3 regions of the Fictibacillus sp. UD genome follow, and region 2 is predicted to be linked to each of the others. Evidence: riboswitches for the same ligand, from Rfam matches in the RefSeq annotation. Region 2 holds a riboswitch; each other region holds the start of a gene.
What was found. Region 2 has a riboswitch for S-adenosylmethionine ahead of P8610_RS09705 (methionine ABC transporter ATP-binding protein). Riboswitches for the same ligand answer to the same signal wherever they lie in the genome.
Positions count from the first base shown of each region.

Region 1 (7,453 bases), on a different contig from region 2:
ACGGACCTGAACTATGACTTCAGACCTACAAATTTTCAATAAAAAAAGGATTTTTTTCGACAGTTACCGAATATATGTTTCATAAATCGTATTTTCATAAAAGAAAGAGGAACATCTTATGAAAGAGACATTTGACTTGATTGACTATGCTTTGCAAAAAAGTGGACTTGAAGAGCTTAAAGATCCAACGCAAGTCCAATACTTAGGCGAAGGAGCTTGGCATTATGCATATCTCGTTCAGCTGCGCATAGGTGACCCAGTGGTCGTTCGATTCCCTAAAGCAGAAGCATACGGCAGAAAAATTGAGTTTGATGAAGCGGCTTCTTATGCCGAATATGCCGGTACAAAAGCCTACTATGAGCTAGCTAATTCCGTTAAGCCTGGAATATGCCCAGAATTCTTTTACTACCATGTAGAAAAAGACAAAACGTTTACGGTCGAGTCGTATGCAGGTAAAGCCATAAAACTAGAACATTTTACATATGTAGAGGCGTTCCAAGTCGGCGCGGAATTAGGCGAGTTCTTCAGAAATATGAATACCGCAAAACATGGGTTAAAAGGCTTTGGTTATCTGCAATGGAACGGGAATAAAATTGAAGGTCAGATCAAATCAAGTGCTTCTGCATTTATGAAAGAAGAGAACGAAGAGTATATCTCTGATTTTAAAAAATTTATGAATACTTATAATAGCTCTATACATCCAGCAGCTCTTATTCAGCTTCAAGAATGTATGAAGAATAGAGAGATTGATGAGCATAATATTACATTTGCAAATCAAGATACGTCCCCGGAAAATGTATTGATTCACCTTGACGGAAGAGTAAGTTTAATTGATCCTGTACCAATTTTATACAGCGGGGATTCATTAGCAGGAAACTTTCTCAATAACTACCGAACACTGTTTCCGACATTTTATAACGCGCCACGATACGCAAAACATGAATTTGATCGTTTTGAAGACAGATTGCACAGAATGGCAGATGGATTTTTAGAAGGATACTCTAATGGCGACCTTATTGTAAAACAGAGAGTGAAACAAGAAGAGTTCATTCAGTTGACAAGTTTAGCTGCATCGCATTGGGAACTGCTCCAGTCTGATGAATTAACGTCTGAACAAAAAATTCGTTACGGAGAAAGGGAGGCAATCGCCAACCGAATACCGGTACTTGTGAAAAGGATTGAAGAATTTCAGTGGACTGATGAAAAAAGTGGAACAAAGTTAGCATAACTGGCATAGCATGGGCATAATCTTAATTCAAAGCTGACAGTTGAACACTAAGTATTTTGTATAACTTTTATGATTTTTCAAAAAACGGTTGACTTTCTAAAACGTCTTCCTCTATAATCCTATTCAAGAACAAAACAAACATCAGCACGGTAATGTGTTAAACATAATTTAATTATCTCTTATCCAGAGAGGCGGAGGGACTAGGCCCGATGAAGCCCGGCAACCAACAAACCACATTTGGTTTGGAAAGGTGCCAATTCCTACAGATCGTTTTTGATCTGAAAGATAAGAGGAGGACCAAAACCCTCTTCTTAGGAAGGGGGTTTTTCTTTTTCCCCTTATTTTTCTTCAACATAAAACTTCACACCGTAATCCATTTTCATTTTAAAAATTGCATATGAGACAAGGGAAAAGTACTAACCTTTATCCCTAGTTTTCCTATAGATTTTATTAACTTAAATTCACAAAATACAAGGAGAGATTAACATGACAAAATCTTTTGACGGATACGACATTGAGACATTGCTTTTACACGGAGGGCAAGCGCCCGATCCAACGACAGGTTCGCGAGCAGTGCCAGTCTATCAAACTACTTCCTATGTTTTTTCAGATACCGATCACGCACAAAGTCTATTCGCACTTGATGAGCCTGGAAACATTTACAGCCGAATTGGAAACCCGACAGTGGATGTGTTTGAAAAAAGAGTAGCTCTCTTAGAAGACGGTGTTGCAGCGGTAGCTACTTCATCAGGCATGTCAGCCATCGCCCTAGCCATTCTTAATATCGCACATGCTGGTGATGAGATCGTTGCTGCTACAAATCTGTATGGCGGAACGTACAACTTATTTTCTACTACTCTACCGAAATACGGAATCAACGTAAAATTCGTTGATGCTGAAGATCCAGAGAATTTCCGAAAGGCGGTTACACCAAATACGAAGGCTTTTTTCGCTGAAACAATCGGAAACCCGAGCCTGAATGTTCTAGATATTGAAGCAGTAGCGGACATCGCGCATGAAAATGGAGTGCCGCTGCTCATTGATAACACGTTCGCGACACCATATGTAACAAAGCCTTTAAGCTGGGGAGCTGATATCGTCATCCATTCGGCTACAAAATGGATCGGCGGTCACGGAACAGCAATTGGAGGAGTGGTGGTTGACGGAGGACGTTTTAATTGGAACTCAGAAAAGTACCCGGGATTCACGGAGCCTGATAGAAGCTATAACGGACTTCGATATGCAAATGATTTTGGAACGTTGGCATTTGCAACGAAACTGCGTGTCCAGTTATTACGAGATTTTGGAGCTTGCTTAAGCCCGCATAATGCGTTTCTTCTTTTACAAGGTTTAGAGACGCTGCACTTAAGAGTAGAAAAACATGCAAAAAATGCGCAGGAAGTTGCGGAGTATCTTGAAAAACATCCAGCAGTCGATTGGGTGTCCTACCCTGGGCTAACATCTCACCGAAGTCATGAACTGGCTAAAAAGTACTTAAGCAACGGCTTCGGTTCAATCGTAAACTTTGGAATTAAAGGGGGACACGATGCAGGCCGCAAAGTAATTAACAACATTTCACTATGGTCACATGTTGCAAACGTGGGAGATGCGAAATCATTAATTATCCATCCTGCTTCAACAACACATCAGCAGCTAAGCGGTGAAGAGTTGCTAGCAACAGGTGTTACAGAAGAGCTCATTCGCTTATCGATCGGACTTGAATCGGTGAAAGATTTAACGAATGATCTTGATCGCGCCATTCAAGTCGCAACTGGCATTGGATCTGATAAAACAGAAATCACAATCAATGATGAAGGGGTCATTCGCTGGGCGCTGCAATCATCAATATACAGATCAACAGAGAACGGCCAAGAAATTCAACGGCCAAAGACACTTGCTATAGTGGGCTTAAGTTCAAATCCAGCAAGACCAAGTCACAGACTTGCAAGAAAAATGCAGCGCCTCGGATATAAGGTTGTTCCGGTTAACCCAAGAGAAACCGAAGTGCTTGATGAAGAAGCCTATCCAGATCTGAAGTCCATCCCGTTTCCAATTGACGTTGTTCAAGTGTTTAGAAGTCCTGAAGCAGCGGTTGAACTGGCGAAAGAAGCGGCTATTACTCAGCCGAAAGTGTTCTGGCTGCAAGAAGGCGTTATTTCACCAGAAGCAGCAAGGATTGCAAAAGATGCAGGGATTGATGTTGTTCATAACAGATGTACGTACAAAGAAGCTCAGCGTTTAAGAGGAACGATTGCAACATACGCTTGTGAATTATAAATGTTATTGATTAAAGGTGATTTTTGTACGATCTTCTTTGCAAGTTGATTGGAGTGCAAGATGCGAGACTCCTACAAGGAGCAGCGGGACAGGTGAGACACATCAAGTGCAAAGCAACTATGTGGCTCACCGCACGCCCCGTGGAAAGCGAACATTCTAGAAAGGAAATCAACCACTTCCAGAAGGAACATTAGAAACAGCTCAAAGACAAAGAGATAAAAGTGGAGGGAAACACATTATGAAAATTTGGCAGAAAATATCGCTGGTGGTAAGCATCGCTGGCGCATTGGTTTTAGCAGGCTGTTCAAGCTCTGCAAAAGAAGGAGAAAAACCTGAGAAAATCAGATTGGATTACGCATTTTATTCGCCAACAAGCTTAGCACTTAAAAAATTTGGCTGGGCAGAAGAAACGTTTAAAAAAGAAGGCATTGAAGTGGAATGGGTTCAGAGCCAGGGAAGCAACAAAGCACTTGAGTTCTTGAATTCAGATAGTGTTGATTTCGGATCTACTGCTGGTGCTGCTGCACTTATCGCAAAAGACAAAGGAGCACCAATTGAATCGGTTTACATCTATTCACAGCCTGAATGGACAGCACTTGTTGCTAAGAATGGTTCACCGATTAAGGATGTGAAAGACCTTAAAGGTAAAAAGGTAGCGGCAACTTTCGGAACGGATCCGCACATCTTCTTACTTCGAGCTCTTGCTGATGCTGGCCTTTCTGCAAAAGACGTACAAATCGTAAATCTGCAGCACGCAGACGGTGCCAACGCCTTACTAAAAGGGCAAGTGGATGCTTGGGCCGGCTTAGATCCGCATATGGCCAGAACAGAAGTAGAATCCGGTGCACAGTACATCTACCGTAACCCTGATTTTAATACGTATGGAACGTTAAACGTACGATCTGAGTTTGCAAAAAACCACCCGAAGCAGGTGGAACAAGTGATTGAGCTATACGAAAAAGCAAGAAAATGGACACTGGAAAATCCTGAAGAAGCAGCAAAACTTTTATCTGAAGAGGCGGGGATTAAAGAAGATGTCGCAAAAAAACAACTCCAACGAAATAACTTCTCGGAACCTGTTCCAGGATCACAGCACGAAAAAGCTATATCGGCTGCAGGCGAAGTTCTCCAGGCAGAAGAGATTGTCAAAAAAGATACTGACGTCCAAAAGCTTGTAAGTGAACTGATCAATCCAAAATACGCAGAGAAAGTAGTCAAAAAATAAAGAGTGAGAGGAGGAAGTGTCGATGATATCTGAAACACAAAAATGGAAATTGGGACAGAGAGCTTCCCCTCAAAAGCTCTCTACTTCAAAAGGATTATTTCAGATTGGCAGAGGATTTGTTTTAGGGTCCATTCTGCCTGTCATCCTTCTCATAGCCTGGGAGATTGCCGCTAGAGCAGGACTTCTTGCTCCACACCTGCTTCCGGCACCAAGCGTTATTTTAGAGAAAATAACGAGTATGTATAGAGACGGTTCTCTTTTTGGTCACGTGTCCATCACTTTGACTCGTGTCTTTCTAGGTTTCGCAATCGGTACAATAGCAGCAGTTGTGATTGGGGCGATCGTTGGTTACGCCAAAACGGCTGAACAGGTCTTAGATCCATTATTTCAAGCGTTCCGTTCTATTCCTTCTCTTGCTTGGGTACCGCTTTTTATTCTTTGGATGGGGATTGGAGAACCTTCAAAGATTTCATTGATAGCAGTGGGCGTGTTCTTCCCGGTGTATTTGAATATCGTGGCAGGCATTCAAGGCGTTGACCGTAAGCTGATCGAAGTAGGAAGAATTTATCAACTCACACCCTTTCAGTTAACGAAGCGCATTATCTTGCCAGCTGCATTGCCATCGTTCATCACAGGTATGCGAAGCGGACTGGGACTTGGCTGGATGTTTGTAGTAGCAGCAGAACTGATGGGAGCTAGTGAAGGGTTAGGCTATCTGCTTGTTGTCGGACAGAACACGTATTCACCGGACACGGTTATTGCGAGCATACTGCTGTTTGCCATACTCGGAAAAGGTACAGATGCGTTATTGAAATGGATTGAATATCGCTCGTTAAAATGGCAAGACAGCATAAACAATCAGGTGTAGAAGGAGGGGAAAAGGATGCTGAATGTAAAACGATTAAAACGAACGTTTAATAACGATCAAGCGGGGTTTCAAAACATCAACTTCTCTGTAGATAAGGGAGAAATCATTGGTATTTTAGGTACGAGCGGATGCGGTAAGAGCACGTTGCTACGAGTGTTATCGGGGCTTGATCCACATTATGAAGGCAAGATATCAAGTAATGAAGAAAGCAATGGAGTCGGTATGATGTTTCAGGAACCTCGCCTTCTGCCGTGGCTCTCAGTAAGCAAAAACATTTCATTCGGCTTAAAAAAAGAAGAAAGAACTTCTAATAAATATCAAACCTATTTAGACCTTGTTGGCCTTAAGGGTTTTGAAAATCATTATCCGAAAGACTTATCTGGCGGAATGGCGCAGCGGACTGCGATTGCCAGAGCGCTCATTACAGAACCAGAAGTTCTCCTTTTAGATGAACCGTTCAGTGCTCTAGATGCTTTTACAAAAATGCAGCTGCAAGATCTTCTATTATCGATCTGGCAAAAAAAGAAAACAACGATGCTCCTCGTCACGCATGACATTGACGAAGCGCTCTATCTATGTGATCGAATACTCATTTTAAAAGGTCAGCCAGGCGAGGTTTACGCTGAAGTCCTGGTCGAGAAACCAAAGCCTAGAACACGTGGAGATGCGTATCTATCCAAACAAAAAGCGCACATCTTAAATCTACTAAACGTCGAAAAGAAAGCTGCAGGTGATCCGCAATGACAAGACTAGCCACCATACAGCCAGTCGCTGGAACACACAATATTGATACAGATAGAGTCGATGTTCCTTTCTCATGGGACTTCGTAAAAGACAAATTCAACAGAAGACTAGACGGAAAAACAAACATGGCTTACGAATGTGTGGACCGTCATGTCGAAGAGGGCAGAGGAGAAAAGACGGCTCTCCATTATATAGATGATTCTGAAGAATACCGAATTAGTTACGAAGAGCTCAAGGAATCAACGGACGAATGGGCAGCGGTTCTAAAAAAGCATGGTGTGAAGAAAGGGGATTTTGTATTCGTATTCCTGCCTAAACACCCTCATTGTCACATTGCGATGCTTGCAGCAATTAAGCTAGGAGCCATTGTTGGACCTTTATTTGAAGCATTTATGTCAGATGCAGTAAGAGATCGTATCGCAGATTGTGAAGGAACGTTTTTAATTACGGATCGTGATCTTTATAAGCGAGTACCGCGTCAAGAACTGCCAAGTCTTCACACTGTGTTTTTAACAGATGGAGAAGGTGAAAATGGAGAAATCTCATTACTAGATGAGCTAAAGAACGTTGATAACACAGATTGTCTGATTGAATGGGTAGACCCGGAACATGGGTTGAACATCCACTATACGTCAGGTTCAACTGGGAAACCTAAAGGGATTATTCATGCTCATCGTGCCATGGGACAGCAATACTTAACAGGTCGCTGGGTCTTAGATATTACAGAAGATGATGTTTATTGGTGCACGGCACATCCTGGATGGGTAACAGGAACCGTTTATGGTGTGTTCGCTCCACTGTTGAACGGAGCAACGATTGTCGTTCACGGTGGCAGATTTAAAGCGGAAACGTGGTATGAAACACTGCAAAAAACAGGAGTGACCGTATGGTATAGCGCGCCTACAGCTTTTCGGATGATGATGGCAAAAGGAAATCAGCTGCCTGAGGAATACGATTTATCAAATCTCCGTCACATCTTGAGTGTGGGAGAGCCGTTGAATCCTGAAGTAATTTATTGGGGAAAGAATATACTTGGAAAAAGAATTCATGATACGTGGTGGATGACTGAAACGGGTGCACAGCTGATCGTCAACCTGCCGACCGAACCGAT
Region 1 covers NZ_JARUHH010000008.1:106,179-113,631, reverse strand. The annotation lists gene P8610_RS14030 (hypothetical protein) at 119-1,228, shown strand; SAM riboswitch class I at 1,405-1,520, shown strand; gene P8610_RS14025 (PLP-dependent aspartate aminotransferase family protein) at 1,715-3,505, shown strand; gene P8610_RS14020 (aliphatic sulfonate ABC transporter substrate-binding protein) at 3,744-4,730, shown strand; gene P8610_RS14015 (ABC transporter permease) at 4,753-5,598, shown strand; gene P8610_RS14010 (ABC transporter ATP-binding protein) at 5,614-6,342, shown strand; gene acsA (acetate--CoA ligase) at 6,339-7,453, shown strand, end outside.
Region 1: linked by a shared signal. The riboswitch ahead of P8610_RS14025 (PLP-dependent aspartate aminotransferase family protein) and the one ahead of P8610_RS09705 (methionine ABC transporter ATP-binding protein) in region 2 are both predicted to bind S-adenosylmethionine.

Region 2 (7,453 bases):
TAGTTCCGCATCCTCGTAAGATTAAGTCATCACAGCATGAAATTAAGCAAAAATCTGATAAGCCTGTCTTGGATCAAAAGAAACGAGAGCATGATCATAGCCACCATAACAAGAAAGCACAAAAAGATCTTGTGAAAGCTCAAAAGCCGATCAAAATAAAGGCAGACGAAAAACAAGTTAAAAAAAGTAAGCACAACCATATAAGCATAAATAAAAAGCAAAATGAAAAAAGACCTGAAACAAAAAATGCTGTACCCAAAAACGGATATGAATCGAGAAATGCTGGTAAGCCACAAAAGCAAAATCACAAAAGTGATAACAAACAGCAACACAAACAGCAACACAAACAGCAACAAAAACAGCAAAAAAATGAACATAAGCACTAATTTTGAGTAAACCTGTCGTAATACCAATTACGATTTCTTGCGACTGTCGAAGAGTTTATAAAGGTATGTGAATATTCCTCTCGAATCGGTGAAGTAACAACCAATTCGGGGGGGATTTTTATGTTAGATATTTACTACTTTGAAAGCCAGATTGCCAAAAGCCCATATCTTTCACTTTATAATATTCCTGTGAAACCCAGCTTCAAATTCAAGGATGAAACGACTCTCAAAATAGAATACAGAGAAGGAGTAAGGAATCGGACTGTAACATTTACAGGGAATCCGAAATATCTTTCCTTAATGTTAGAAGGGAAGATGAAGCTAAGTACATTGCTGAGGCAAGAGATGATAGAGTTTCATGGAACACTAAGGCAACGATTAAAATGGGAAGCCATTTTTTACTTAAGTTCGCATTGGGAACAAATCTCCGCAGGTGTTTTAGTTAGAACTGCAAAAAATATTTGACACAAATCGACAAGGATGATAATATTCTTCACAGTGATTCAAAACATGTAACGCTTTAACTTAATAAAGTAACACTTTTTTACTTATCACGAGAGGTGGAGGGACTGGCCCTATGAAACCCGGCAACCGCTAGAACGTATGCATTGCATTCGATCTAGAAAGGTGCCAATTCCTGCAAGACTTTTATTAAGGTCTTGGGAGATGAGGAGAACGTGCATAGAATATTATATGCCTTTCTGCTCATATTGAAGCAGAGAGGCATTTTTTGTTTGGCTATGATTAAATAATATTTGTTTTTAGTAATTTCTTTAAACGACATCATTGCCAAGTTGATTGGAGTGCAAGGTGCGAGACTCCTGCGGGACAAGCGGTCAGGTGAGACACTTAAGAGTGAAACGTTACGAATGTGGCTCACCGCCTTCCCCGCGGAAAGCGAGCACCTGAAAAGGAAATCAACTACCTTCAAAATCAGCTGTGAGAATTCAATAAACAGCTTTATTTTTTATAAGAAATGAGGTAAGAATCTTGATTAATCTACAATCAGTCCGTAAAGTCTTTCAAACCAAAGATGGTGAAGTGAAGGCTGTTGATACGGTGGATTTAAACATAAAACAAGGAGAAATATACGGAATTATCGGTTACAGTGGTGCAGGAAAGAGTACCCTTATTCGTATTCTGAACATGTTAGAACGTCCGACTAGCGGAACCGTTACAATCGGTGGTAAAAACATGTCGGAGCTTTCTTCAAAAAAGTTAAGAGAAGCTAGACAAGAAATCTCGATGATCTTTCAGCATTTCAACCTTCTATGGTCTAGAACGGTAAGAGAAAACATTGCTTTTCCACTTGAAATTGCTGGCTATCCAAAAGAAAAAATCAAACAGCGAGTTGATGAACTGATCGACCTAGTTGGATTGGAAGGACGCGGTGGATCTTATCCATCACAGCTAAGTGGCGGTCAGAAGCAGCGTGTTGGTATTGCTCGTGCACTTGCGAATGAACCAAAAGTTCTTTTATGTGATGAAGCCACTTCAGCACTTGATCCTAAAACGACAGACAGCATTCTGGATCTGCTCGTTGAAATCAACCAGAAGCTCGATTTAACGATTGTTCTTATCACACATGAGATGCACGTAATCAGAAAGATCTGTCATCGTGTAGCGGTAATGGAAAAAGGAAAGGTCGTTGAAGAAGGCGATGTACTGAATGTCTTTAAAAATCCGAAAGAACCCATCACGAAGGATTTTGTGAAACAAGTAACAGAGCCTGAAGAAACCGTTGATACGATCAAACAATTTATTGAAGAGTTCCCAGAAGGACGAATCGTTCAGCTTACATTTATAGGTGGCCGGGCAGGGCAGCCATTAATTACAGAATTAATTCGAAATTACGAAGTGGATGTAAACATTCTGCAAGGTAAAATAACACAAACTCAAAATGGACCTTATGGCACGTTGTTTATCCAGATTAAAGGTTCAGAATCTGCACTATCTCGCGCAATGGAGTTCTTAAATAGTGTGCAGGTTGAAGTAGAGGTGATTCATAATGCTTAGTACATGGTTCCCAAACGTACAATGGGACGTTCTTTTAGAAGCGACGAAAGAAACATTATATATGTCAGCTATTTCAGTCGTGATCACATTCATCCTAGGCTTAGCACTTGGACTGGCCTTATTTTTAACATCTCCTGGAAACTTATGGGGAAATAAATTTTTAAACAGTGTAATAGCGATAATCGTTAACGTATTTCGTTCGATCCCGTTCATTATCTTAATTATTTTATTGATTCCTTTTACACGCTTTATCGTTGGTACAATGCTTGGTGCAGAAGCAGCACTTCCAGCCTTAATTGTAGGAGCAGCCCCATTTTACGCTCGTATGGTTGAGATCGCTTTGAGAGAGATTAATAAAGGGGTCATTGAAGCTGCGAAGTCCATGGGTGCTACAAACACTCAGATTATTTTCAAGGTTTTAATTCCTGAAAGTACACCAGCTCTTGTATCAGGAATTACAGTTACAGCGATCGCACTAGTAAGTTACACGGCAATGGCCGGAGTTGTTGGTGCGGGAGGCTTAGGTAACTTGGCTTACATGGAAGGTTATCAACGAGATAACGCGGATGTAACATTGATTTCCACAGTCCTTATCCTGGTTATCGTATTTGTAATCCAATGGATTGGAGACCGTGTTACAACTGCATTAGACAAGAGATAACGTTTAGACAACAAGGAGGAATTTCACATGAAAAAAGTATTATCAGTCCTATTATTAGCTGTCCTTACAGTAGCGCTTGCTGCTTGCGGGAATAAAACAGAAGGCGGAATTAGCGACGAGAAAATCGTTGTTGGCGCATCTAACGTTCCACACGCTGAAATCCTAGAAGAAGCAAAACCTCTTTTAAAAGAAAAAGGCGTTGAACTTGAAATCAAAACATTCCAAGATTACGTTTTGCCGAATAAGTCATTAGATGAAAAAGAAATTGGTGCTAACTACTTTCAGCACGTTCCTTATTTAGAGTCACAAATGAAAGATCATGGCTATAAGTTCGAAAACGCTGGCGGAATCCACATCGAGCCGATCGGTGTTTACTCGAAAAAATACAAATCATTAGATGAATTGCCAGAAGGCGCAACAATCATCATGTCTAACTCTGTAGCTGATCACGGCCGTATGCTTGCATTGCTTGAAAAAGAAGGTTTGATCAAAGTTAAAGAGGGTGCTGGATACGAAGCACAAGTAAAAGATATTGCTGAAAATCCAAAGAAACTTAAATTTAAAGCTGACGTTGATGCAGGAATGCTGCCAAAAGCATATAAAAATGGTGAAGGCGATGCTGTACTCATCAACACAAACTATGCGATTGATGCTGGCCTCAATCCACAAAAAGATGCCATTGCACTTGAAGGAACTGATTCACCATTCGTAAACATCATCACAGTGCGTGAAGGTGACAAAGATAAGAAATCAGTAAAAGCATTAGTAGAAGTATTACGTTCAAAAGAAATTCAAGCTTTCATCGAAAAGAAATATGAAGGCGCAGTAGTACCGGTAACGGAATAATTGAGAGAGAACTGACTTAAACTTTTTAAGTCAGTTTTTTTTGATTGAAAATGACTTTACAACACTTTTATAGTCCTTCAACTAACTTTATAGGCCTACAATTTTTTTTATAGGCCCTAAAAATTAATTTATGGTCCTTCAAATTTTTTTATAGTCCTTCAAAATCATTTATAGGCTTTTCGACAAAAGGACAAAACTTACGATGTTTATTACATAACCGGCTTGCGAATAACTCATACTAATCCTGTTTACTATTTTGTGACAGGAGTGAATGAGATGAAACAAGAAGAACAGCCGCTGCCAGGCGCTAACTCGACTCAATACCACTTGATTCGTTATAAAGAAGGTTTAGGGAAATACAACGAAAATATGCCTGAATTAACTCATGCTTTTAATGAATTTACTCGCCACTGCTTTAAAGAGGGTGAGATCTCTGAGAAGTATAAGCAGCTGATCGCTTTAGGAATCAGTATCTATTCTCAAGATGAATATTGCATTATCTATCATACAAAAGGCTGTTTAGATCAAGGGTGTTCTGAGAATGAGATCTTAGAGGCCGTTGGTGTTTCTGCTGCTTTTGGCGGTGGTGCCGCTATGAGCCAAGGTGTGACACTCGTTCAAGAGTGTATTCAAGAATTGAATAAGCCGCGTCATTAAAGAAAAGTTTTAACTTCCATACTTTTCATGTTTTAGAATCAGCCAAAGAGGTTATTGAAGAAATATAGCGTTTTTAGCAGGATATCGCAGAGAAAATCTCGTGTCTCTTCAAAAGAACATTATGCTCCAGCAAACACCTTAATTTCAGTACGAGAGCAGATTGAGTATAACGATTGATGCTGATACGCTATAACTACTAACTTTGAAAGGATTGATTCATTATCCACCCCATTAAAGTAAAACATACGTCCGAGATGGAAAAAGCAATGCACCAGTCACATGGCTGTGGCTTTGCAGAGTATGAGAGGGATTTAGATAAAAGGTTAGACGTTGAAAAAAATCGTGATAAAGAGTATAAAAAAGGATTAGAAGTAGCGGCAGATGCAACTAAGAACCACACGCCGTAAAAACTTTAATATTAAAATTGTAAAAGGCTGACTCAAAAGGTGTTCTATTGCCTAATGAGTTAGCCTTTTTTCCGATTCATCGTGTTAAATAACGAAACATCTGTTAACAATGTAAGAGATAAATGAGGTTTCGGCGTCGTTCCCTTGAACATACATTTCATTTGTTATAAGATTAGAATGAGAATAAATTGAGAATGGCTATTTAGTGCCTTTTATCAAAAAATATCTTGAGAATGATTTCATATTGGAGGTTGTATTATGTCAGCACCAAATTTAAAGATTGAAGATCTTCGTGTATCTATTGAAGATAAAGAGATTATTAAAGGTTTAGATCTCGAAATAAATGGTGGAGAAATCCATGCAATCATGGGACCGAACGGAACAGGAAAGTCTACTCTTTCTGCAGCGTTAATGGGACATCCTAAGTATGAAGTAACTTCGGGTAAAGTTACGTTCAACGGTGAAGACCTTCTAGAGATGGAAGTAGATGAGCGTGCACAAGCTGGTCTTTTCTTAGCTATGCAATACCCTTCTGAAGTAAGCGGTATTACGAACGCTGATTTCCTTCGTTCTGCAATCAACGCAAAACGTGAAGAAGGCGACGAAATTTCACTAATGAAATTTATCCGTGAACTAGACAAGAAGATGGACCACCTTGAGATGGACAATGCGTTCGCTCACCGTTACTTAAACGAAGGTTTCTCTGGCGGAGAAAAGAAGCGTAACGAAATTCTACAAATGATGATGCTTGAGCCAAAATTAGCGATTCTTGACGAGATTGATTCAGGACTTGATATCGATGCTCTTAAAGTAGTAGCAAAAGGTGTTAACGAAATGCGCAACCCTGATTTCGGTTGCTTGATCATCACTCACTACCAGCGTCTATTGAACTACATCACTCCTGATAAAGTACACGTGATGATGCAAGGACGTATTGTGAAATCTGGTGGACCTGAACTAGCTCAACGTCTTGAAGCTGAAGGGTACGACTGGATTAAAGAAGAGTTAGGAATTAAAGACGAAACTGTTGGTCAAGAAGCGTAAGCATTAAGGGGGACTATACATGTCAGTTGATACGAGCCTAAGATTTGATAAGGACTACGTAACCGGTTTTTCAAGCAGCAGACAGGAACCCGCTTGGCTGCAGGAACTTCGTTTGCAAGCATTGGAATTGGCTCAAGAGCTTCCGATGCCTAAACCGGACAAAACTAAGATCGATAAATGGAACTTTACAGAATTCAAACATGAAGCAACTGGCACTCCTGTTGCATTCAATGAACTTCCTGAAGATGTTAAGGCATTGATCGGTTCTGAAGAAGAAGCGAAAAATGTTCTTGTTATCCATAATGGAACACCTGTTTATTTTGCACTTGAAGAGTCCGTAAAGGGTCAAGGCGTTATTTACACAGACCTTTTAACAGCTGCAAAAGAGCATGAAGATCTAGTGAAAAAGTACTTTATGAAAGCTGTTGCGGTTGATGAGAACCGTCTACCAGCACTTCATGCAGCACTATTCGTTAATGGAGCATTTTTATATGTTCCAAAAAACGTTGAACTTTCTGCTCCAATTCAAGCGGTTTATTATCAAGACAATGAAGCAGCGATCTTTAACCATGTTATCGTTGCTGCTGAAGATAACAGCTCAGTAACGTATGTAGAAAACTACTTATCAACGAATGATTCTACAGATTCAGTAGCAAACATCGTGTCAGAAGTTTATGCAGGCAGTGGTGCTAAAGTTGTTTACGGTGCTGTAGATAACCTTGCAAAAGGGATGACAACATACGTGAACCGCAGAGGCCGTGCTGAAAAAGATGCTCGCATCGAGTGGGCGCTTGGTCAGTTTAATGATGGTAATACGGTTTCTGATAATACTACACACTTGATCGGTGATGGATCATTTACAGATACAAAGACTGTAACAATCGGCCGCGGTGACCAAAAACAAAACTTCGTAGCACAGATCTTTAACCATGGAAAACATTCTGAAGGTTATATCCTCACTCATGGGGTAATGAAAGATAGTGCTAGCTCTATTTTTAACGGTATTACAAAAATTGAGCACGGTGCTACAAAGTCCCACGGTGAGCAAACAGAACGTGTTCTGATGTTAAGTGAAAAAGCGCGTGGAGATGCTAACCCAATTCTTTTAATCGACGAAGATGATGTTACAGCAGGGCATGCTGCGTCAGTCGGAAGAATCGATCCGCTTCAAATGTTCTATCTGATGAGCCGCGGTATTTCTAAAGCTGAAGCTGAACGTTTGATCATTCATGGATTCTTGGCACCAGTAGTTAGCCAAATGCCTTTAGAATCTGTTAAAAACCGTTTAGTTGAGGTTATTGAAAGGAAAGTGCGCTAATGAGTGCAAACGAATGGAGAAAGCTGTTTCCTATCCTGGATCAGGAAGTTAACGGCAAACCTCTCGTTTACCTTGATAGTGCAGCCACTTCACAGAAACCAATACAAGTTATTGAAGC
Region 2 covers NZ_JARUHH010000004.1:322,993-330,445, forward strand. The annotation lists gene P8610_RS09695 (anti-sigma-I factor RsgI family protein) at 1-386, shown strand, start outside; gene P8610_RS09700 (hypothetical protein) at 507-851, shown strand; SAM riboswitch class I at 932-1,059, shown strand; gene P8610_RS09705 (methionine ABC transporter ATP-binding protein) at 1,377-2,402, shown strand; gene P8610_RS09710 (methionine ABC transporter permease) at 2,395-3,063, shown strand; gene P8610_RS09715 (MetQ/NlpA family ABC transporter substrate-binding protein) at 3,091-3,909, shown strand; gene P8610_RS09720 (carboxymuconolactone decarboxylase family protein) at 4,186-4,566, shown strand; gene P8610_RS09725 (hypothetical protein) at 4,833-4,973, shown strand; gene sufC (Fe-S cluster assembly ATPase SufC) at 5,232-6,017, shown strand; gene sufD (Fe-S cluster assembly protein SufD) at 6,037-7,335, shown strand; gene P8610_RS09740 (cysteine desulfurase) at 7,335-7,453, shown strand, end outside.

Region 3 (7,453 bases), on a different contig from region 2:
AATTGATACGCTCCTCCAAAAATTCTTTCTTCCCACGTATCACGCAATCCGCCAGGGTATGCTGAAACGCTTCCGTTCGAAAGCAGTGTTTCAAACTGACTTTTATAAACTCCGTCGAGCAGTATGGCTTCGGCAACCATTTTCAAACTTGAGTTTGGCCGATCTGGATGAAAGTGCAGAGCGATTCTTGCATTCTTTTTTATTTTCAAAACAGCGTCTTCATATAATTGGACTGGGATATTCGCCATTTTTAGAATGTGTCTGATTGACTCACATGCCTCATCTTTATGGTTTATTGCATATTCCTCAAAGAACTGGATAGCTGCATTTTGCGAACGAGATAGTTTCATAAACAACGGTTCTCCTTTAATGATTTATACAGCTATTCGTCACCGCTTTGTTATATCCTTCGATTTTTTTAAAAAGGAATAGGGCGAATTCTGGAACGAATATATTCAAGATAAGGAGTGATAAAACATGGAAAAGGCAAGAAAGCGAAGTATGACGAGAACAAGAAGCTTTCGTACTCCAAAGACAATTACTCTTATAACGATGCTTTTTCTAATGATTGTTGCGGTGGTTAGTTTATTTTTGTCGAATTCTATATATCATGAGCACCTCGTATTGTCTGAAGGCCTTTACTGGCTAGGAGGGTCGATCTTTTCACTTTTTATGTCCATCTTCCTAGTTCATTATAAGATGGAGAAAGTGATTGAAAAGATTTTCGTTCCTTTACTGATTGCTGGTACGCTCATATGTTCAATTGTTTTTGCCCATAGCGCTGTTCAGCTTTTTAGAGATAAAACAGCTTATGATCATGAGAAATTTCAAAGTGTTGAAGGGATTCCCTCTAAAATTACGTACGATGGTTCGAAAAACGGCAGAGATTTTGTGGCAACCATTACAATACAGGGAACAACTCTTCATTTTGCTCAACAATCTATTCTAAGATCCAGTTTTATAGAGAAGTATAAAAATAAACCTCTAAAGCTAGCCTACCTGCCTAGAAGCAAGTATGCAGTAGCAATAGAGGTATTAAGTGAGCAACAATAGAGAATTAAGCCCTTACTCGATTTACAGAAATTAACATCAAGAAAGAAATTCCAACAACACTTGCTACCCACATCCAGGCAAGATCCATGTTACCAGAGTCAATCGCTATGTAGATTGCGGTAGATACCGTTTGCGTTTTTCCAGGAATATTCCCCGCAAACATGAGAGTTGCACCGAACTCTCCCAAAGCTCGGGCAAAACTTAAAATGGCACCGGATATGATGGCCCTAAGTGCTAAAGGAATGGATATCCTCATAAAAACATGCCATTCATTCGCTCCATCTACACGTGCCGCATTTTCAATATCTCCGTCAATGGACTCGAAACCCGATTTTGCCGATTGATACATGAGAGGAAATGCAACAACCGAAGACGCGATTACTGCGGCCCACCATGAAAACATGATCGGCTGGTGAAATAACCATTGTATGAGTTGCCCGACTGGACCATTTCTCCCGAATAAAACAATCAGAAGAAAACCAACGACCGTAGGCGGCAGCACTAATGGCAGTAAAAAGAACGTTTCAACAACAGATTTCCCTTTAAATTTTTTGTGAGCCATCATCCGTCCAAAAAATAAACCTGCAGCGATTACGAGGATTGCCGCAACTAGTGCAATTCCTAACGACAGTTTGACTGGTGACCAAAAGTCGATCGCCATCTAATTTTCTACCTGCTTAAATCCATTGTCTTCAAAGGTTTTGATCGACTCTTCTTTTTTCAGGAATTCATAAAACTCCTTGGCTTCTTTCTGGTGTGAGCTGTCTTTAATAACACCAACGGGGTAGACGATAGGTGAATGTGTTTGCTCGTTTGCGGTTGCTGCAATTCTTACTTTATCCGAGATCACGGCATCTGTTTTATAAACGATTCCAGCGTCTACGTTTCCCGTTTCTACATAGGTTAATACTTGACGCACATCTTTTGCATAGACCATTTTCTTTTCGGTCTCGTTCCATAGATTTAAGTTTTCAAGTGTTTCTTTCGCGTACGTTCCAGCTGGCACAGACTCTGGCGTTCCGATTGATATTCGGTTGGCTTTCGGTAAATCCTCAAACCTGTTTATTTTTGAGTTGGTTGAAACGATTAGCACCAATTCGTTACGCAAAAGATCTGTTCCTGAGTTTTCTTCGATGAATCCCTCTTTTACAAGTTCATCATATTTATCTTCTGCGGCTGAGAAGAACAGATCAACAGGTGCACCTTGTGCGATCTGCTGTTGCAGTGCTCCTGACGCTCCAAAGTTATATGTAATCTTTACATTCGGATGTTCTTTTTCATAGACAGCGGCGACTTCATTTAACACATCCTGCAAACTAGCTGCGGCTGATATGGTAAGTTCCACTCTGTCTTGAGATTTTTGTTTGTTCAATTGATCTTGCCCCTGTCCTCCGCATGCCGTTAAAAATACGATGAGCATCGTTAGGCAAATCATCATATGATACCTTCTTCTCACTTCATTTCTTCCTTCCACAGCAATGTCTGATTACATTTGATTATAGCAAAGCATTAGCGGAAACTCTTCTATTGTACTTGCTTTCATTTTTGTAAAGTGACTTTCAAATAAAAGAAGCCGCCATTAAGGAGGATTCTCCTTCGTGACAGCTTCTTCTTCGCTTACTCTGTTACTGCAAGTACAGACCCTTTATACTCTTTGTCGATAAAGTCTGTGATCTCTTTTGAGTGAAGCACTTCTAGCAATGTTTTGATTGCTTTTTTATCTTTGTCTCCTTCACGAACCGTGATGATGTTCGCAAATGGTGATTCAGACCCTTCTAGTGCGATAGAATCTTTTTTCGGATTCAGATCAGCATCAATCGCAAAGTTTGTGTTGATTACAATCGCATCGCCTTCATCGTGTTCATATGCCTTCGTTAAAAGGCCTGGGTCAATGTCTGCCACAAATTCTAAGTTCTTCGGATTTTCTACAATATCACTTAGCTGCGCTTCATAGCCTTTTCCTTCTTTTAGCTTGATTAGTCCTTCTGCTTCAAAAATGGAAAGAATTCGACCGTGCTCAGCTACTGAGTTACTTAAGATAATTTTCGCGCCTTTCGGAAGATCCTTTAATGACTTATGTCTTTTCGAATAAACTCCCATAGGCTCGAGATGAACCGCACCTGCGTTTTCAAACTTGTACTTTGGATTGTCCTTCACTTGCTGTGTTAAATATGGAATATGCTGAAAGTAGTTCGCATCGATTTCTTTTTCATAAAGTGATTTATTCGGCAGAATGTAGTCTTGGAATTTAACGATTTCTAAGTCAATTCCTTTTTCTTTCAAAAGTGGTTTTGCTTCTTCTAAGATTTCAGCATGCGGTACGTTCGATGCCCCAACGACGAGCTTTTCGGTTTTCTCCCCGCCATTTGCTGCTGATGATCCACAAGCTGTTAACACAAACACTGCCAAACTTGCGAGTAAAACTTGAATGATTCTTTTCATGATCTAATCCCCTATCCTCTAGTTCTCTATATTTTTGTTTGATAAAAACTCTTCAAGAGGCAGCATGCAAAAAGCCTTCTGAGCTCATAAAAGAGACAGAAGGCTTCTCGAAAAAAGATCCGATTTCCTCTCATCTCTCAGCGTGACCGCTGTTAGATTTAGCACCGTTTCCATACTGACTATTCAGTACGAATGGTTGCCGGGTTTCATAGGGCTAATTCCCTCCACCTGCTCTTAATAAGAGTGTTCATATCAAATTACTTTGTATTATTACAGGAAATCCATGTAATGTCAAACACTTTTTTCGAATTATTCTGAACTCCTTGTGTTTCTTAATTCTGTCGTTGCAGCAATGGCAACACTCACCTTTTCTCTTAAGGGAGATAAAACCGACAACCTCGCACACAAAGAATATTATTAAATCCAGAGGAAATGCTAGGAAAATAACTTACTTCAAAAACGAGTGGGTGCCACACGTGAACTTTTTTAAGAAAAAGAAAAAACAGCCCGAACCAAAACAGACCAATAATCGAGATTCTTTAACCTTTCAAGAGTTGATGCAAAAATTAAGTGCTTCTGCCGACTTTTCAACCGTTAAACAATCATCTGCGAGCACATTTTATATCTCATATTTTAAAACTCTCGTAAACCCGGAATTTGTTCACCGTGATTTATTGCCTTATATCACAGATCTTCCCCTAAAAAATCTGGATGATGTACAGAAACACTTGCCTTTAGATGGCATAGTAAAAACGAAAGATGTTCGCGATATCGCAAACAAGGTAACAGAAGGCTTTATTCTTTTACAGATGAATAAAGAGGATACAGAATGTCTGATGATACCCAGTCTTTCAACAGAGAATAGGCAAATCTCGATTCCAGAAACCGAGTTCAGCGTAGTTGGTCCTAAAGAAGCATTCGTAGAATCACTCGATACGAACTTGAACCTCATACGAAAAAGACTGCCGATTCCAGAGTTTATAGTTAAAGAGGTGCGCGTTGGTAAACTCACGAAAACAAGAGTTGCCATTATCTACATAGATGGAATCGCTGATCCTGAAAACGTAAATACGGCGATCCAACGAGTCAATGATATTGAATATGATCATGTTGTAGACAGCTCTTATATCAACCAAATGATTTCTGACAATGGAAACTCACCTTTTCCACAGCTGATTGACACTGAACGTCCTGACCGTGTGGCGAGTGTATTGGCGGAAGGAAAAGTTGCCATTATGGCGGACGGTTCACCACATGCACTGACAGGACCAACAACAATCGTTGAGTTTTTCTCAGCCTTTGAAGACTACTTCCTAAACTGGGTTTTAGCTTCTGCTTTTCGTTTGATCCGTTTGATGGCAGTCATGTTTTCCGTGTTATCCACACCACTTTATGTCGCGGTTTTAACGTTTCATTATGAGATGATTCCTGAAAATCTGTTGGCGACACTTGTCGCGTCACGAAATGATATTCCTTTTCCGCCTATCCTTGAGGCAATGGTATTAGAACTTTCAATCGAGCTGCTGCGCGAGGCAGGAGCGAGACTGCCAACTAAAGTCGGTCAGACGATCGGGATCGTAGGCGGTATTGTTATTGGAACGGCCGCTGTTCAAGCTGGACTCACAAGCAATGTTCTCTTGATCATTGTCGCGTTAGCCGCGCTCGCATCTTTTACAACACCTGTTTATCAGATGAGTAACACGATCCGTCTGCTGCGCTTTCCCTTTTTATTGTTTGCACAATTTTTAGGTGTTCTTGGTGTAACAATTTGCTTTGCTTTCATCTTATCTCATCTGTTGAAGTTAACGTCACTTGGCAGACCATATATTGCGCCGCTTTATCCGCTGCGTATGAACGATTTGAAAGATGCCCTCATTCGTATGCCGTTCAGTTCGCAATACAACCGTCCAGTCTCATTAAGACCTAGCGATAAAAAAAGGATGAATAAGAAGCGCTCAAATGAAAAGCATGATATAGAGGACTAAAAAAGAGGGGTATGTATGTCTCAGATTAGTGAAAACAAACAGATATCACCCTATATGGTTTTTTACATGGTCACGACGATGCAGGTTGGTGTTGGTATCCTCGGATTCGAACGGTACATCGCAAAATCTGCAGGTCATGACGCTTGGATCGCAGTAGTGCTTGGAGGCCTATCATTCAACATAATCATTTGGATGATTTATCGCATTCTTTTAAAAGAGAATACCGATATAGTTGGCGTTCATCGCAATTTGTTTGGAAGATGGGTTGGCGGTCTGTTAAGTTTACTCTTGCTGCTGTATTTCATCTCGACAGTTATAACCGTTTTAAGAACCTATATCGAAGTGATTCAAATCTGGATGTTCCCAGAGCTCGGGACAGGGGTAATCGCCATCCTCTTTTTGGTGCTTGCCTATTCATTTGTAGTCGGAGGCATACGAGCTGTTGCTGGATTAGCAGTATTAGGATTTTTCATAACACTGCCTCTATTTTTATTAAAATATTACGCTCTTAAAGATGCTCATTATACAAATCTTTTGCCTATTTTTGACCATTCAATCACTGAGATCTTAGCGGCAACGAAAGGCGTTACACTTAATTACTTAGGATTTGAATTGATCTTACTGTACCTGCCGTTTCTGAAACAACCGGAAAAGTCTCAAAAATGGGCACACTTTGGCAATCTTTTTACGATATTCACCTACTTTATCACCATATTCGTTTCGTTTGTTTATTACAACCAAGAGCAGCTGCAGCACACAATCTGGGCAACACTCACTCTTTGGAAAATCGTGGACCTGCCTTTTGCACAGCGTTTCGAATACGCAGGAATCGCACTCTGGCTTTTCGTTATCTTGCCTAACCTATGCATCGGGTTGTGGTCTGTCAGCCGCGGCCTGCACCGGTTATATAAAATCAAGCAAAAAAGTGCGTTACGAGCATTACTTTTGGTCGTCTTTGTTTCATGTATCCTTGTCATCGATCGGCAGCAGGTAGACATCCTGAACAGCAGTGTTTCTAACATTGGCTTTTACATTCTGTACTTCTACATTCCGTTCCTTTTTGTGATCCAGCTTATTTTGACAAAAGTGAGGAAAACAAAACATGGTTAGAAAATATTTTGTCATCATCATTTCAGTATCCTTACTCACCGGTTGTTTTCCGAGTAAAAGAATTTTAGAAGACATCCAGCTCGTATCAGCGGTCGGCTATGATTATCACTCTAAAAACAAAGTTGAATTAAACGCGATGGTCGCCATTCCTCAAAGTGGAGAAGATGTACCGCCTATCTCTCAAGTGTTTACTACAATAACACATACGAGTAAAATGGCGAGAGCTCTCGAACAAGCCGAATCGCCAAAGCCTTTTCAAGTCGGCCGTTTAGAGGTTGCCTTGTATGATAATCGTTTAGCGGAAAAAGGCATCTATAAATTGGTTGATACCCTGCAGCGTGATCCTGCTTTAGGACGTGATCTATACTTGTCTGTCGTTCAGGGAAGTACGAAACCGCTGTTGGATCAGAAGTACCCACTTAGTGAAACACCTTCTAAATATCTGTTTCAGCTTTTACAGCAAAATATGCGTTCTAATATCCCAGACTCCAATCTTCATCGCTTTTTGTACACCTTTTACGGAAAAGGAATGGATCCTAACTTGCCGTTATTAGAAAAACAAGGAGATCGCATCAGGGTGAAAGGAACCGCAATCTTAAAAGATGATAAGATGGTCGGGCAACTTAACCTTGAAGAATCCTTTATGCTTAAATTGCTAATGGAATCGTTTGAACGAGGGATTTATGAAGTGAAATTTACCAAAGATCGTTTCTTCACCATCCAAAACATCTCATCAAAAGCAGAGTACCATATTAAGAATGTCAAACAGTCTCCTGCAATCGACATCGTGGTTAAAATTAAAGGGCGTATAAGTGAAGCACCGAAAATCCCTGTCAGTAAACCACCTCTTGTCGAACAGCTTG
Region 3 covers NZ_JARUHH010000002.1:226,502-233,954, forward strand. The annotation lists gene P8610_RS04760 (DUF3626 domain-containing protein) at 1-350, opposite strand, end outside; gene P8610_RS04765 (hypothetical protein) at 478-1,053, shown strand; gene modB (molybdate ABC transporter permease subunit) at 1,058-1,714, opposite strand; gene modA (molybdate ABC transporter substrate-binding protein) at 1,715-2,509, opposite strand; gene P8610_RS04780 (MetQ/NlpA family ABC transporter substrate-binding protein) at 2,671-3,495, opposite strand; SAM riboswitch class I at 3,623-3,739, opposite strand; gene P8610_RS04785 (spore germination protein) at 3,972-5,480, shown strand; gene P8610_RS04790 (GerAB/ArcD/ProY family transporter) at 5,496-6,590, shown strand; gene P8610_RS04795 (Ger(x)C family spore germination protein) at 6,583-7,453, shown strand, end outside.
Region 3: linked by a shared signal. The riboswitch ahead of P8610_RS04780 (MetQ/NlpA family ABC transporter substrate-binding protein) and the one ahead of P8610_RS09705 (methionine ABC transporter ATP-binding protein) in region 2 are both predicted to bind S-adenosylmethionine.